4 regions of the Reyranella humidisoli genome follow, and region 2 is predicted to be linked to each of the others. Evidence: riboswitches for the same ligand, from Rfam matches in the RefSeq annotation. Region 2 holds a riboswitch; each other region holds the start of a gene.
The links. Region 2 has a riboswitch for cobalamin ahead of KQ910_RS02090 (HupE/UreJ family protein). Riboswitches for the same ligand answer to the same signal wherever they lie in the genome.
Positions count from the first base shown of each region.

Region 1: another riboswitch for cobalamin. It lies ahead of KQ910_RS17865 (fatty acyl-AMP ligase); the one in region 2 lies ahead of KQ910_RS02090 (HupE/UreJ family protein).
Region 3: another riboswitch for cobalamin. It lies ahead of KQ910_RS05890 (carbon-nitrogen hydrolase family protein); the one in region 2 lies ahead of KQ910_RS02090 (HupE/UreJ family protein).
Region 4: another riboswitch for cobalamin. It lies ahead of KQ910_RS26330 (TonB-dependent receptor plug domain-containing protein); the one in region 2 lies ahead of KQ910_RS02090 (HupE/UreJ family protein).

Region 1 is NZ_JAHOPB010000001.1:3,696,700-3,700,482, forward strand. Features, by position in the region: gene KQ910_RS17865 (fatty acyl-AMP ligase) at 1-1,558, opposite strand, end outside; cobalamin riboswitch at 1,753-1,952, opposite strand; gene KQ910_RS17870 (serine hydrolase domain-containing protein) at 2,014-3,312, shown strand; gene KQ910_RS17875 (DUF2076 domain-containing protein) at 3,392-3,783, shown strand, end outside.
Region 2 is NZ_JAHOPB010000001.1:422,521-426,303, forward strand. Features, by position in the region: gene cobW (cobalamin biosynthesis protein CobW) at 1-927, opposite strand, end outside; gene KQ910_RS02085 (DUF1636 family protein) at 924-1,307, opposite strand; gene KQ910_RS02090 (HupE/UreJ family protein) at 1,324-1,944, opposite strand; cobalamin riboswitch at 2,069-2,262, opposite strand; gene KQ910_RS02095 (HupE/UreJ family protein) at 2,315-2,944, opposite strand; gene cobO (cob(I)yrinic acid a,c-diamide adenosyltransferase) at 3,095-3,706, shown strand; gene KQ910_RS02105 (cobyric acid synthase) at 3,736-3,783, shown strand, end outside.
Region 3 is NZ_JAHOPB010000001.1:1,213,141-1,216,923, reverse strand. Features, by position in the region: gene KQ910_RS05895 (histidine phosphatase family protein) at 28-648, opposite strand; cobalamin riboswitch at 751-949, shown strand; gene KQ910_RS05890 (carbon-nitrogen hydrolase family protein) at 1,089-1,862, shown strand; gene KQ910_RS05885 (ABC transporter substrate-binding protein) at 1,859-2,680, shown strand; gene KQ910_RS05880 (FecCD family ABC transporter permease) at 2,677-3,633, shown strand; gene KQ910_RS05875 (ABC transporter ATP-binding protein) at 3,630-3,783, shown strand, end outside.
Region 4 is NZ_JAHOPB010000004.1:121,825-125,607, forward strand. Features, by position in the region: gene KQ910_RS26325 (cupin domain-containing protein) at 1-812, shown strand, start outside; cobalamin riboswitch at 894-1,092, shown strand; gene KQ910_RS26330 (TonB-dependent receptor plug domain-containing protein) at 1,175-3,088, shown strand; gene KQ910_RS26335 (ABC transporter permease) at 3,139-3,783, opposite strand, start outside.

The sequences.
Region 1 (3,783 bases), 3.3 Mb from region 2:
CGCCGACCGCGTCCTTGACGGCCTGCTTGATGTCTCCGACCAGCGCGTCCCGCTCGGTCTGTTCGGACGGGTGGGCTTCGACGACGACGACGACCGATTCGGCATCGGCGCCGTCCACCGAGAAGGCGCAGGCGTCGCCGCGGCGGATCTGGGGCAGCGACTCGACCGCCCATTCGATGTCCTGCGGCCAGATGTTGCGTCCGTTCACGATGATCAGGTCCTTGGCACGGCCGGTGATCACCAGCTCATCCTTGTGCCAGTAGCCAAGATCGCCGGTGTCGAGCCAGCCGTTGCTGAGAACGCGCGCGCTCTCCTCGGGCTTCTGGAAATAGCCCGGCATGACGCTGGGGCCGCGCACGAACAGGCGGCCGACGCTTCGTTCGCCCAGTATCGCGCCGGTCTCGTCGCGGATTTCCACCGAGTGCCCGGGGAGGACCTTGCCGCAGACCACGAAGTCGCGCGTCAGGCCCGATTGCGGATCGGTGAAACGGTCGACCTTCACGCCGCTGAACAGTGGCGTGAAGCTCAGGCCCACGCAGACCTCGGCCATGCCGTAGCTCGGCATGAAGGCGCGCTCGTCGAAGCCCGCCGCCTTGAAAGCCTCGGCAAATCGCCTGAGCACCGGAAGCTGGATCATGTCGGCCCCGATGCCCGCGAGGCGAAGGCTGGACAGATCCAAATCGTTCACCGACACGGTCTGGGCCCGCCGTGTGAGCAGGTCATAGCCGAAGCTCGGGCTGTAGGTGATGGTCGCGCGGCGGCGGGAGATTAGCGAAAGCCACTGCATCGGCCGCCGGGCGAAGTCGCGCGGCGCCAGAAGGTCGACTGTTCGCTGTGCGCACATCGGCGCCAGGATGAAGCCGATCAGACCCATGTCGTGGTAGAGCGGCAGCCAGCTCACGCCCGAATCGGCATCGTCCAGGCCCTGGGCGGCGATCGATCCGTCGATGTTCGCCATCAGACGGTCCTGGCGGATATCCACACCCAGGGGCGCGCGCGTGCTGCCCGACGAGAACTGGATGTAGCATTCCATTCCCGGTCCGAGCGGCCGAAGCTCCGTTCCGGGTTCAGGGAGCGCGTTGAAAAGAGACATCGGGCCGGCGAGCCGCGCGGTCGTACCCTCGGCGGCGGTCAGGGCGAACTCGGCCAGCTCGTCGGGCGCGAGGATGCCCACGGCCTGGGACGCCTCGATCTGCTTGCGGAGCTGGAAGATGTACTGGGCCTTGGCACCGAATCCGACCGGCACCGGCACAGGTACGGGCACGATGCCTGCATATTGACAGCCGAAGAAGGCGGTGCAGAAGCCGGGCCAGGTATCGGCCACGAGGATCAGCCGCTCGCCGGGCTCGAGGCCGGCCCCGATCAGCCGGCGGGCGAAGGACTGGGCTTCCTCGCGGAGCTGCCGGTAGGACAGTGGGCTAAGCAGACGCCCGCGGGCGTCGAAGAAGTTAAGTCCCGTCTCGCCCCGGGCGGCATAGTCCAGCGCCTCGCACAGGCTGCCGAAGCCGCCGCGGCGAAAGGGCAGGGAGACGTTGCGGGTTGGCGTAGGAGCAGTCACCCAACGGTCTGGGTTCGATTGGAGGGCCGAGACATATCGCTGCAATTGACCTGAGTCTCCATCGCCCGGAACGGCGTCCGAAACAAGCGCAGGCATAATTCCACGGATCGACGTCACGACGATCTCCCAAACGGTTCGCACGAAGCGCGTCACCGCTCGGTTGACCGTCCCGCTGGATCATCCCGTCCATCGGAAGAGCGACGCTATCGCCGGCAGGTCTTCTGGCTCACGGGTCAACGCTCCTGCCCGTCTTCCCGGACTTTCGTCCAGTGACATTTGGGCGTTCGCTCGCCGCTTACAGCTGCGGGTACAGCTGCCGATTGGCCTTTTGGGAGGCGGCACGGCATTCCCTGTTCGCCTCCGGTTAAGGAGGACCGTCGATATTCTCTCGTTAGGCTTGCGCCGGGCGCCGGTCAATTGCTTTGATGCCGCAAAGACCGGGAGGAGAGTGAGGAATGTCGATGGTTCGTCTGGCCGCAGCGGCGGCGCTTGGTGTCATTTTGGCCCTGCCGGCCCTGCCGGTCGGGGCGCAGGGCATTCCCAGGGTCCAGTCGCCCGAGGAAGTCGGCTTCCTGTCGACCCGGCTGAAGCGGCTGAGCGACCGCCTGAACGAGGGCGTCAAGAACAACGAGCTGCCGGGCGCGGTCGTGCTGATCGCCCGCAACGGCAAGATCGTGATGTTCGAATCCTATGGCTTCCGCGACAAGGACGCCAAGGTCGCGATGACCAACGACACGATTTTCCGCATCGCCTCGATGACCAAGCCGATCGTGACGCTGGCGGCGATGATGCTGATGGAAGAGGGCAAGCTCACCCTCGCCGACCGGGTGTCGACCTACATCCCGGCCTTCGCCGACACCAAGGTCGCGGTGCCGAAGAAGAAGGACGACGGCACGGTCGAGATGGTGCTCGAGCCGCAGTTCCGGCCGATGACGGTGCACGACCTGATGCGCCATACGTCGGGCCTGACCTACGGCGCGGTCGGCGCCAACCCGGTGAAGCAGTCCTATCTCGACATGAAGGTCGCCGACCGGAGCCAGACCAATGCCGAGATGGCCGACAAGCTGGCTAAGCTGGCGCTGCTCTACCAGCCGGGCACGACTTGGGAATATTCGATGTCGACCGACGTGCTGGGCCGCGTCGTCGAGGTCGCCTCCGGGATGCCACTCGACAAGTTCATCGAGGAGCGCATCACCAAGCCGCTGAAGATGGGCGACACCGCCTTCGAGGCCAGCGCCGACAAGAAGGCGCGCGGCGCCAGGCCGATGAAGGAGGGGCCGAAGAACGAACTGCCGGCGATCCCGGACATCACCGAGAAGTTCACCTGGCGCTCGGGCGGCGGCGGCATGGTCTCGACCGCGGCCGATTATGCGCGTTTCCTGCAGATGTTCGCCAACGGTGGGCAGCTCGACGGGGTGCGCCTCGTCTCGCGCAAGACCATCGACCTGATGACCGCAGACGCCCTGCCGCCCGACATCAAGATGGGCGCCGACATGTTCCGCTTCGAGGCGCTGGAGCCCAGTGCCAGGATGGGACAGGGCTTCGGCCTGGGTTTTGCCGTTCGCAACGTGCAGGGCGTCAACCCCCTGCCGGGATCGCCTAACGATTATTACTGGGGTGGCGCCTACGGGACCTATTTCTGGCACGACCCGCGCGAGCGCATGTATGTCATCTTCATGATGCAGTCGCCGCAGGCACGCCTGCGCTATCGCTACCTGATGCGCGACCTCGTCTACCAGGCAATGGTCAACTGACCGCCACCCTTGACGCTCCGCTGGCGGACAACCACGTTGGCGGAGCCCCGGGTGTTCGCCGGCGGCGGGAGACCTTGTCATGCAGCAGCAGGAACGCGACCTGATCTCGGGATTGTTCGATCGGCTGAAACCCTTCGAAACACAGCCGCGCGACCGGGAGGCCGAACAGTTCATCAACGGCTTCGCGACGCAACAGCCGGCCGCACCGTATCTGCTCGTCCAGACGGTGCTCGTGCAGGAGCAGGCGTTGAAGGCGGCGCAGGAGCGTATCGCCGAACTCGAAGCGAAGACGGAGGCAGCCCCGCCACCCGCGCCAGGCTTCCTGGGAAGCGCACCGCGGATCGGCCCGTGGGGTGCGTCCGCGGGCACAGCCGCACCACGGACGTCGGTGCCGTCCACGGTCCCGCCCACGCGCTCGCCCCTGCAGGCCGCTCTGGCGCCGCAACCGCAGCAGCAGCAACAGGCGGCGGG
Region 2 (3,783 bases):
CTGGTGCTGGATGCGCGCGCCGACACCCTGGACCAGCAGGCGCATCGGCTTGCCGTCGACCTCGACGAAGCCCTTCATGCGCAGCACGTCGTGTTCCTCGGCCGCCTTCACCATGCGGTCGACCAGCGCCTGCGGCGAGGCGTAGGCCGGCAGGTCGACGATGAACGTGTCGAAATCCTCGTGGTCGTGCTCGCCTTCGAGGTCATGATGCGAGGGACGCGCCGCGAGGTCGGCTTCGGCCGCCGCGCCGAGACCCAGCAGGACCTTCACCGGCACCTGGCCGTGGCGCGTCTCCACGAGCGCGACCGCGCGCGGCAGGACCTTGCCGATCTCGCCGATGACCGCCTTCCGGTCGGCGTCCGTCATCAGGTCGGCCTTGTTCAGCAGGATCAGGTCGGCACAAAGGATCTGGTCCTCGAACACTTCCTCGAGGGGATTGTCGTGATCCAGCGACGAATCCTCCGCGCGCTGGCGCGCCACCGCCGCGGGATCGTCGGCGAACCGGCCGGCCGCCACCGCCGCGCCGTCCACCACGGCGATCACGCCGTCGACGGTGACGCGCGAGGCGATCTCGGGCCAGTTGAAGGCCTTCACCAGCGGCTTCGGCAGTGCGAGGCCCGACGTCTCGATCACGATATGCTCGGGCGGATTGGGACGGTCGAGCAGGCTCTTGAGGGCGGGCACGAAATCGTCGGCGACGGTGCAGCAGAGGCAGCCGTTGGCCAGTTCGACGATCGCATCCTCGGGACAGTTCTCGACTCCGCAGCTCTTCAGGATCTCGCCGTCGATGCCGACATCGCCGAACTCGTTGACGATCACGGCGAGGCGACGGTCGGCATTCTCCAGCACATGGCGGACGAGCGTCGTCTTTCCCGCGCCGAGGAAGCCGGTGACGATGGTGCAGGGCACCTTGGCGAGCGTGCTCATGAGGACTCCCGGAGGTTCATCGGCGGGACGCGCGCGATGGTGTTCTTGCGGATGTGTTCGGGCCGCTCGCGCCAGACCGTGACGCCGGTTTCATGCGCGCTGTGCTGACGCGCGAAGGCGAGGATATCGGGCGCATGCTGTTCGGCATCGAGGTTGCCAATGACGTAAGTCCACTTGCCGGGCGCGCCGACGGCGATCGTGCAGCCACGCGAGCAGTTCGAGAGACACTCGACGCCGACGATCTGCGAGAGCGGATAACCTTCTGCCGCCGCGCGCTGCGCCGCCGACAGCAGCCGTGCGCCGGCGCGCATGGGATGCGCATTCGCGTCATCGGCGCTGCTGCGGCAGGTCGTGCAGACGTAGAGCGTCGATGCAGTCATGCGAATGCGCCTCGACCTAGAGGGTCGCGGCCGTTGCGGCGGCAGCGCCGATCACGGCCACGACCGCGCCCATGACAGAGACACCGAGAGCCCGCGACGGCCGGCTCATCACCGCGAGCGTCAGGGCATAGGCCGCGACCGCGAGCGCCGACTGGACCACGAACAGGCCCGCGAGATAGGCGGCGACCGGCGTGGGTTCGGCACCGACGATCGCCTCGCCCAGGGCATGGCCGTGAACGAGGCCAGCCAGGGCGAACAGCGCGACGGCCAATGCCGGCGAAAGCTTCGAGCGCACGATCACGAGGCCGCCGATGACGAGCGTGCTGAGGCCCACGAGGAATTCACCTGCCGGCAGGCCGATGCCCGCGAGATGCACGACGACGCCCGCGATCACGGCCGCGCTGAAGGCGAGGACCGGCACGATACCGCGAGCGGCAAGGCCTGCGAGGATACCGACGCCGACGACCGCAGCCAGATGGTCGAGGCCGATGATGGGATGGCCGAGGCCGGACAGGAGACCGTTCATGAAGGTCTGCGGCGTCTGGCCGCCCATTGGATGGTGGGCGAAGGCCGGCGCGGTCGCCGCCATCGACAACAGCAACGCAATGGAACCCGAACGCGTGATCGCCGCCTTCATGATCGTCTCCGTCGTATGAGGGCACATGCCCTCGGGGTATGCCGTCTCCGACGGAGCCCGCGCATCCGGCAAGGCCGGATGTCGGGTGGACCTCGTTCCTCGTGCTTCCCCGCGCGAGGACTCGGATGCGGCAGTTTCGACGGCAGGTTTCCTGGCTCTCGGCTCTTCGTCTTCGGCCACCTTCCCGGTTTCCCAGTGGTATCGAGGCCTTCGACTCACCAATCACAGTTGCGGGGGCAGCCTCGGATTGGGGCGCGAGGCCCGGCACCGTGTTCCCTTTTGATCCCCTTGCGGGGCACCGTCACGTGCTTGATAGGGGTCCGGGCGAAGTCGCGTCAACGGTATTCGGTCGCCCCGGCAGGCGCGGCGGTCAGCTGATCAGCCCCGCGGCCTGGATCGCGGCAAGGCCGCCCACGGCGGTGATCAGGGACCCCGCGACGACCAGCGCGGTCCGCTGCGCCGGCCACTTGCTAACACCCAGCGTGAGCGCACAGGAAGCGACGCCTAGCGCCGTCTGCGCCACGAGCAGGCCCGCGACGTTGGCGACGATCGGCAAGGCATCCGCCCCGATCAGGACCACCCCCAGCGAATAGCCGTGCACGAGCCCTGCGACGGCGAAGATGCCCGACGCGACCTTCGGGCTGATCGGCTGGCGGATCAGGATGAGCACGCCGATCAGCATCGTCGTCAAAGCCACGAAGGCGCCGTCCGCGGGAATGTCGTAGGGGCTGAGCTGAAGCGCCACGCCGGCGATGGCGGCGACACCGAAGACAAGCACCGGGACGATGCCGCGGGCGGCGATGCCGACCAGGATGCCGATGCCGATCATCGCAGCCAGGTGATAGACGCTGATGACCGGGAGACCGACACCCTGCAGGAAACCCTCGGCGAAGGTCCGGGGCAGTTCCTCCTCCACCAACGTGTGGGCAAGGACCGGCAACCGCGGAACCGCGAGCGCAAGCGTCGTCCAGAAGCCCAGCCGCCGGATGGAAACCCGCATCACCTTCCCTGGTCCCGTCTTTGGCCCTCGCTTGGGGCGCGCATGCACCTCAGATAGGGTGCAGCTGCACAACTCGTCAATCCAATTCCGCATCGGCGGTGAAACTATAGCCGATATTGGCGATTCCACTGCATCGAAGGGCCGAAGTCCATGACGAACGAGATCAGCGACGACGCACGGCATAAAAACAAGATGGCCAACCGGAAGGCCGTGCAGGACGCCGAAGTCGCCGCCAAGACCATCGAAAAGGGCCTGTTGATCGTCCACACCGGCAAGGGGAAGGGAAAATCGACCGCCGCCTTCGGCCTTCTCCTGCGCGCCATCGGCCGTGGACTGCGGTGCGGCGTCGTGCAGTTCGGCAAGGGCGCCTGGCAGACCGGCGAGCGCACAGCCGTCGAGCGCTTCGGCGATCAGGTGCAATGGCATACGCTGGGCGAGGGCTTCACCTGGGAGACGCAGGATCGCGCGCGCGACGTCGCGGCCGCCGAACGGGCCTGGTCCGTGGCGCGCGACCTGATGGCCGATCCCTCGATCCGCTTCATCGTGCTCGACGAACTCAACATCTCGCTGCGCTACGACCATCTCGAGATCGGCGCCGTCCTCGAGGCCCTTAAGGCGCGCCGTCCCGACCAGCACATCGTCGTCACCGGCCGCAACGCCAAGGCCGAGCTGATCGAGGCAGCCGACCTCGTGACCGAGATGACCCTCGTGAAGCACCATTTCGCCGCCGGCGTGAAAGCGCAGGAAGGCATCGAGTTCTGATGCCCCTCGATCTGCACGCCCGCGCGCTGATGATCCAGGGCACCGGCTCCGACGTGGGCAAGTCGCTGCTGGTCGCG
Region 3 (3,783 bases), 790 kb from region 2:
CTATGGTCCAGTTATCCTCAGGCCGGCCTAGACGATTCCCTCGAGATGGCTCGTGTCGTTCAGGAAGCCGACCCGCACGTCCCCCGCGCCGGAGATCTCGATCTCGCTCAAGCCGCACGGATCCTGCGCCAGTTTCCAGTAGGCCGAGAGCGGCTGGTCGAGGAGCTGAAGCAGCAGCGCGCGGTTCACGCTGTCATGACCGACCAGCACGACCGTCTCGCTGCCGTGCTGTGCCATCACGAGGCGCAGCGCGTCCGCCGTCCGCGCCACGACGTCCTGCAACGACTCGCCGCCGGGAAAGCGCAGGAGATGCGGCGCCTGCCGCCACAGCCGATAGGCGTCGGGCGCTTCCTGCGCGACCTCCTCATGCGTGCGCATCTGCCAGGCGCCGTAGTCGATGTCGCCCAGACCCCCATGAACCGATGCGCGAATCCCACACATCTCTGCAACCCGACGACCGGTCACGATGCATCGCTGCATCGCGCTCGTATAGACGGCAGACGGCTTCCAGCGTCCGGCGATGCGCCTGGCCAAAGCGTCGGCCTGCGCCAGTCCCCGCGCCGTCAGCGGCAGCTCCGCGCGACCGCGAAAGCGCGCGGGACGAATGCCGTCGACGTGACCGTGGCGGGTCAGCAATATCCTAGTCATACCGCCAGTCTATCGCAGGCGCCGGCTCCGACCGCCGGAAATCGGCTCCACCGCACACAAGTCGCTCGGCACCTCGTCTTGACGGCCGGAAGGCGCTTGCCTTACGGGGTTGGGATCGACGGTCCTCCCTAACCGGAGGCGAACAGGGAATGCCGTGCCGCCCCCAAAAGGCCAATCGGCAGCTGTACCCGCAGCTGTGAGCGGCGAGCGAGAGCCCACATGTCACTGGACGAAAGTCCGGGAAGACGGGCAGGAGCTTTGACCCGCGAGCCAGAAGACCTGCCGGCGATAGCGTCGCTCTTCCGATGGACGGGATGATCCAGCGGGACGGTCAACCGAGCGGTGACGCGCTTCGTGCGAACCGTTGGGGAGATCCGTCGTTGACGCCGATCCGTCGAAACTTGCTGCAAGTCATGGCCGGTGGCGTAGCCTTGTCCGCCGTGACCAACGCCACCGCCACCTCGACCGCCACCATCGCGCTCCTCCATCTCGCGCCGCGTCCCGGCGAGATCGCGGCCAACCGGCAGGCCATCGAACAGGCCGTGCGCCAGGCCGCCGCCAACGGTGCGCGCCTCATCGTGACGCCGGAACTTGCGGTGAGCGGGTACGGCTTCCGCGACCTTTTAGGCACCGGCTGGATCGCCGAGGGTCAAGACGAGTTGTTCGCCTGGGCTGGCGCACTCGCGCGCGAGACTGGCGCGACACTGGTGCTGGGCACGCCGGAAGCCACGCCCGATGCGCTGTTCAACAGCATGGTGGTCTTCGCGCCCGACGGCGCCGTGACCGGCCGGCATCGCAAGATCAACGCGCTGCGTGTCGGCTCCGAGTCCTGGTCGACACCGGGCGATCGGCCGACAGTGATCCCGATCGACGGCATCGGCCGCGTCGGCTTCTTCGTCTGCGCCGACATGTATTCAAAGCGCCTGATCGACGAGACCGCGGCGCTTGGTGTCGACCTGCATCTCTCCTCGGCCGCGTGGGCGCCGGGCCTGCACGGGCCCAACGGCGAATGGGAACGCGCTTCCTCCAGCACCGGCAGGCCGGTCCTCGTCTGCAACCGCACCGGCCATGACGTGCTCGACTTCAACGCGGCCTGTTCGCTCGCGGCGGTCGACGGCACGGTCGCTTTCTCTCATGCGTCTGCCGAACCACGGATCGCATGGGTCGACTGGACGCCCGACTCCCGCCGCCTGGCCGACTGGCGTGTCCGATGACTCTCCGCTGTACACTGATCGGTGTACTTTTCCTGCTTTTCACTGTCGGTGCAGTTACCGCGCAGACACCGCAGCGCGTCGTGACGGTGAACCTCTGCCTCGACCAGATGGCGATGCGCCTCGCGGCACCAGGCCAGCTCGTCGGCGTGAGCTACCTGTCGCGCGATCCCCGTATCTCGGTGCTGGCAGATCGTGCCGCGTCCATTCCCACGGTGCGGGCGACCGTCGAATCGATCCTCACCCTGCGACCGGACCTCGTGATTTTCGACCGCGATTCGCACGCGACGCTGAAGCGCCTGCTGCGCATCGCCGGTATCCGCATGCTCGAAGTGAAGTGGGGCGCCTCGATCGATGACGCCGAGAGCATCATCGAGAGCATGGCCATCGCGATGGGCCGCGAGGAGATCGGCAAAGGCCTGATCGCCGACATGCGCGAGCAGAAGCGCCAGCTCACCTGGAACGGTGCGCCCATCGCCACGGCGATCACGCTTCAGGCCAATCGCGGCACCGCCGGGAAGGGCAGCCTGATGGACGAGCTGCTGCGTGTCGCCGGCTTCCGCAATCTCGCCGCCGGGCTGGGCATCCCGGCCTATGGCCGCATCGCGCTTGAGGAGGTGCTCGTCAACCAGCCGGGCTTGCTGGTCCTCGACGGTGCGGCCAACGCCAATCCCGCGCGCGCGACCGAGTTCGTCGACCATCACGCGCTGCTCGCCCTCGCGGGAAAGACCCGGCTCGTGTCCCTGCCGATCAAATATTCGATCTGCGCCGGGCCGGAGAATTTCGAGGCGATCCGCCTGCTCGCGGCGGCGCGGCCGTGAACCGCTGGCTCATCCTGCTGGTCGTGGCGCTCTATCTCCTGTCGCTCGCCGTCGGTCCGGCCTGGTGGCCGTGGCGGCTGGGCAACGAGGTCGGCTGGGCCATCGTCTGGGAACTGCGCGTGCCGCGTGCGACGCTCGGCCTTCTGATCGGCGGTGTGCTGGGTCTCAGCGGCGCGGTGCTGCAGGGCTGGCTGCGCAACCCGCTGGCCGAGCCGGGCGTGATCGGGGTTTCGGCCTGTGCCGGCTTCGCCGCGGTCTGCGCCTTCTACAGCGGTCTCGCCGCGGCCTTCGTCCTGGCCCTGCCGCTGGCCGGGATCGCCGGCGCGGGCATCGCGGTCGCCCTGCTGATGGGCGCGGTCCGGTCGGGCACCGGCACGGTATCTCTGCTGCTGATGGGCGTTGCCATCAATGCCATCGCCGCGGCCCTGATCTCGCTGGTGCTGGCGATGTCGCCCAATCCCTTCGCCTACCAGGAAATCTCCCTCTGGCTCGCCGGCTCCATCGTCGACCGCGACCTGCGTTACCTCGCGATCGCTGCGCCCTTCATGATCGCCGGTGCCGCGATCGTCCTCGGCGCCGGCCGCTGGCTCGACGCGCTGTCGCTGGGCGAGGATACCGCGCGCAGCCTGGGCGTCGAGACGAAGTCACTGGGCCTCAGGCTCACACTGGGCGTCGGTCTGATGGTCGGTGCCGCCACCTCGGTTGCCGGCGTCATCGGCTTCGTCGGCCTGATCGCACCGCACGTCGTGCGTGCGCGCGTCGATTTCCGGCCCGGGGCGACCCTCGTGCCCTCGATGCTGGTCGGTGCCGCCCTGGTGCTGATCGCTGACATCGCCGTCCGCCTGCTGCCGACCGCCTACGAACTCCAGCTCGGCGTCTTCACCTCGCTGGTCGGCGCGCCGTTCCTGGTCCGCGCCGTCCGCAAGGCCCGCGCGGCATGGCTCGCCGCATGAGCGCCATAGCGGTCTACGGATTGGTCAGCCGGCGGGGCGAGCGCGAAGTCCTGTCCGGTATCGATCTTGCCTTTGCGCCGGGCAAAGTCACCGCCATCGTCGGCCCCAACGGCGCCGGCAAGACCACCCTCCTACGCCTTCTCGCCGGTC
Region 4 (3,783 bases), on a different contig from region 2:
ATGTCGGCCCCGGCGCCGTGATCATGCAGAGCGCGATCGTGCATCGTCAGCTCTTCTACACATGGTCGGGCCTGCCGACGGACGAGAACCTGAAGACGCCGCAGACGGCGGTACCTGATGCGCTCTCCATGGGCTACTCGGGCAAGTTCCTCGAGGCGTTCATCACCGAACCGGCGACGTTCCCCAACCCGACGGTCGTGGCGGCGGACCAGATCGTCGAAGCCGACACGTCGCGCACGGCCTGGGGGCATCCCGTGCATGACCGCCCGATCGACGCCGGGTTCTGGTATCAGGATCCGCTGGCGCTGGGCTCGCTCTACCGCAAACTCGTCGACGATCTGCCGGGTGGTCCGGTCAAGGCGCCGTCTGCGGTTCATGTGCGCGACCTCGAGATCGAGAGTCCCAGCGGACATCTCGCGGTGGGCCACATCATCGCCACCGATCCCGCGGGTCAGTCGCTCCTGCCCAAGAGCTCGACCGGCGTTGCCACCGTCTCGGATCTCGCGAAGGGCGAAGTCGCCGTCTATCGCGTCATCCGCGGAACCGCGTCGTTCAGGGATCGCGCCGGCAAACTGCTGGAACTGTCTGCCGGCGATACGGTGACGGCGGGCGGACAGTCGGTCGACCTGGTCGGCGTGGGCGAGAACACGCAGCTGCTGCGGCTTGGCCTGCTGAAGGGGATAGACAATCTGCGGAAGTGGTCGCCGACGCAGCGCGACGAGATCGACGGGCTGGCCGGGCAGATCATCACGGCGCAAGCGCTGCGCCCGCTGCGCACCGACGGACCGCCGGTCGGTTATCTCTACGAGTAGGCGACGCCTTCGCACGCTGCACGCCGCGAGTCGCGCCGCGCCGAATTGCGGCAGAATCTTGACGTTCTACAGACGCGAAGGGATAATGGAGACATTGCCGGTCCTCCCTAACAGGAGGCCAAGAGGGAACGCCGTGATGTCCGTCCGGACAAATCGGCGGCTGTACCCGCAGCTGTGAGCGGTTAGCGACTGTCCAACAAGCCACTGAACTTCGGTTCGGGAAGGCGGGCAGGCGCAGCGACCCGCGAGCCAGAAGACCTGCCGGCGATAGCGTCGCTCTTCCGATGGACGGGATGTTCCAACGGGACGGTCAACCGAGCGGTGACGCGCTGTTTGCGTGGCTGCTTTTGGGAGACCGTCTGATGACGCCGTTTCGTCGTATCGCCTTGTTCTTTTCGCTGCTGGCCCCGTCGGCTGCGCTCGCGCAGACCGAACCGGCGGGCATGATGCCCACCACGGTCGTGACGGCCGACCGCTTCCCGACCGATCCCGACAAGGTGACGTCGAGCTACACCGTCGTGATGCAGGAGGAGATGCAGCGCCGCCAGCTCCGCACGGCGGGGGAGGTGCTGAAGACTATCCCCGGCGTTTCCGTGCAGCAGTCGGGCGGCCCCGGCGGCCAGACCTCGGTCTTCGTGCGCGGCTCCAACTCGAACCAGGTGCTGGTACTGATCGACGGCATCACCGCCAACGATCCGTCGAGCGCCAACGGTGCGCCCGACTTTGCGCATCTGCTGACCGAGAACCTCGACCGCATCGAAGTCGTGCGCGGCCCGATGTCGACGATGTACGGCAGCCAGGCGATCGGCGGCGTCATCAACCTCGTCACCAAGGCCGGCCAGGGCAAGATGAACGGCGCGGCCTTCACGGAACTCGGCACACGCCTGCAGAGCAACAGTGGCGCCTACGTTCGCGGCAGCGAGGGCAAGTTCAACTACAACCTGACCTTCGCCGGCACGTTCAGCCCCAACGACACGCCAGTGCCGGCCCGCTTCACGCCCAACGGCGGCTTCGTCGACATCGATCCCTACCGCAACATCACCCTGGCGGCGCGGCTGGGTTACGAGATCAACGAGAATACGCAGTTCAACTTCTTCGCCCGCTACATCGACACCAAGCTGAACTACGACCAGGTCGGCCAGGAAGATCCGATGGCCAACGGCTACACCTCGCAGTTTTTCACGCGCGGCGAGATCGAGGGCAATTACTTCGACGGCCGCTGGAAGCCGGTCATCGGCATTAACTACAGCACCATCACGCGGCACGACCTCGACTATGCCAGCCCGCAGAATCTGCTGCCGTTCAACCTCGACAGCTGGTTCAACGGACGTCGCCTGCAGGCGGATTTCAAGAACCTGATCAAGGTCAGCGAGCAGGTCGAGGTCGTCGCCGGCGTCGATTACGACCGGCAATGGGCCTACAGCAACACGATCGGCTCGTTTACGCCGTTCACCGAGGCGTGGGGCACGATGGCCCAGACCGGCCTATACGGCCAGTTGCGCCTCAACCCGTTCGAGGGCTTCAACCTCAACGTCGGCGGCCGCGTCGATATGAACGACACCTTCGGCACCGTGGGTACGTGGCGCGCTGGCGCGTCCTACCTGTGGGCGCCGACCGACACCAAAATCAAGGCCTCCTACGGAACCGCCTTCAAGGCGCCGTCGCTGTTCGAACTCTACGGCCCCGGCCCGTTGTGCGGCGGCAACCGCAGCATCCAGCCGGAATACAGCCGCGGCTACGAAGTCGGCGTCGAGCAGGGCCTGTTCGACCGCAAGGTGAAGGCGGGCGTCACCTACTTCTTCAACACCTACTCGAACCTGATCCAGTGCCCGCCGCCGTTCCTGACGCTGCAGAACGTCGCCAACGCCCAGAGCGAGGGCTTCGAGGCCTTCGTGCAGATCAGCCCCGTGAAGTGGTTCGACCTGTATCTCGACTACACCCAGACCATCGCGCGCAACGTCGACGCCAACCTGCCGCTGGTGCGCCGTCCGGGCGACATCTTCAACATCCGTGCCCAGTTCCGGCCGTGGGAGAACACGCTGTTCGGCATCGGCGTGCTGCAGGTCAACAGCCGCTATGATTTCAACGCCACCACCGGCGCGCTGATGATCCCGTCGCCCTACACGCTGGTGCGCATCACCGCGCAGTACGACGTGGTCCCGTCGGTCCAGCTGTTCGCCCGCGCCGAGAACGTGCTGAACCAGGTGTACGAGGAGCCGGAAGGCTTCCAGGCGCCGTACTTCCAGGCCTTCTTTGGCGTGAAGGCGAGGTTCTGAGGCGTTGGCAGGCTGACCTCTCTCCCGATCGGGGGAGAGGGACACGATTGTCAGGCGTCCTTGCCTGTGGGGGGCAGTCCGTCGGCGCTATCCGCCAGCAGGGCGACCAGGGCTGAACTCGCGCACAGTGCCAGCGTCGGGAAGGTCCAGAGCCACCAGCCGTGCGTCAGGAACGTGAAGCCGGTAGCGATGAGGTGACCCCAGCTGGTGAGATACGGGTCGCCGAGGCCGACGAAAGCGAGCGCGGCTTCGGCCAGGATGGCGCCACCGAACACAATGCCCGCGGCCGACAGCGCCGCCGGCGCGGTGTGCGGCAGGATGTGACGGAGCGCGAGGGCGAGTGGGGGCGTGCCGACCGCGACGGCGGCCCGCACGAAGTCCGAGCCGCGCACCGTCAGCGTCTCGGCCCTCACTAGCCGGGCGATGACGGGCCAGCGCGTAAGGCCCAGGACCAGCGCGAGGTTCAGGGCCGAGCCACCGAACAGGGCGGCGACCAGGATGGCGAACAGGAGCGCCGGCAGGCTGAGCACGATGTCGGCGGTGCGCATCAGCAGCTCGTCGAGCCAGCGCGGTCCGAGGCCGGCGGCGGTCCCGACGACGCAGCCGATGCCGAGCGCGAGAATCGTCGTCAGCCCCGCGACCAGCAGCGAGGTCCGGCCGCCCTGCGCCAACTCTTCGAGCAGGTCGCGGCCGAG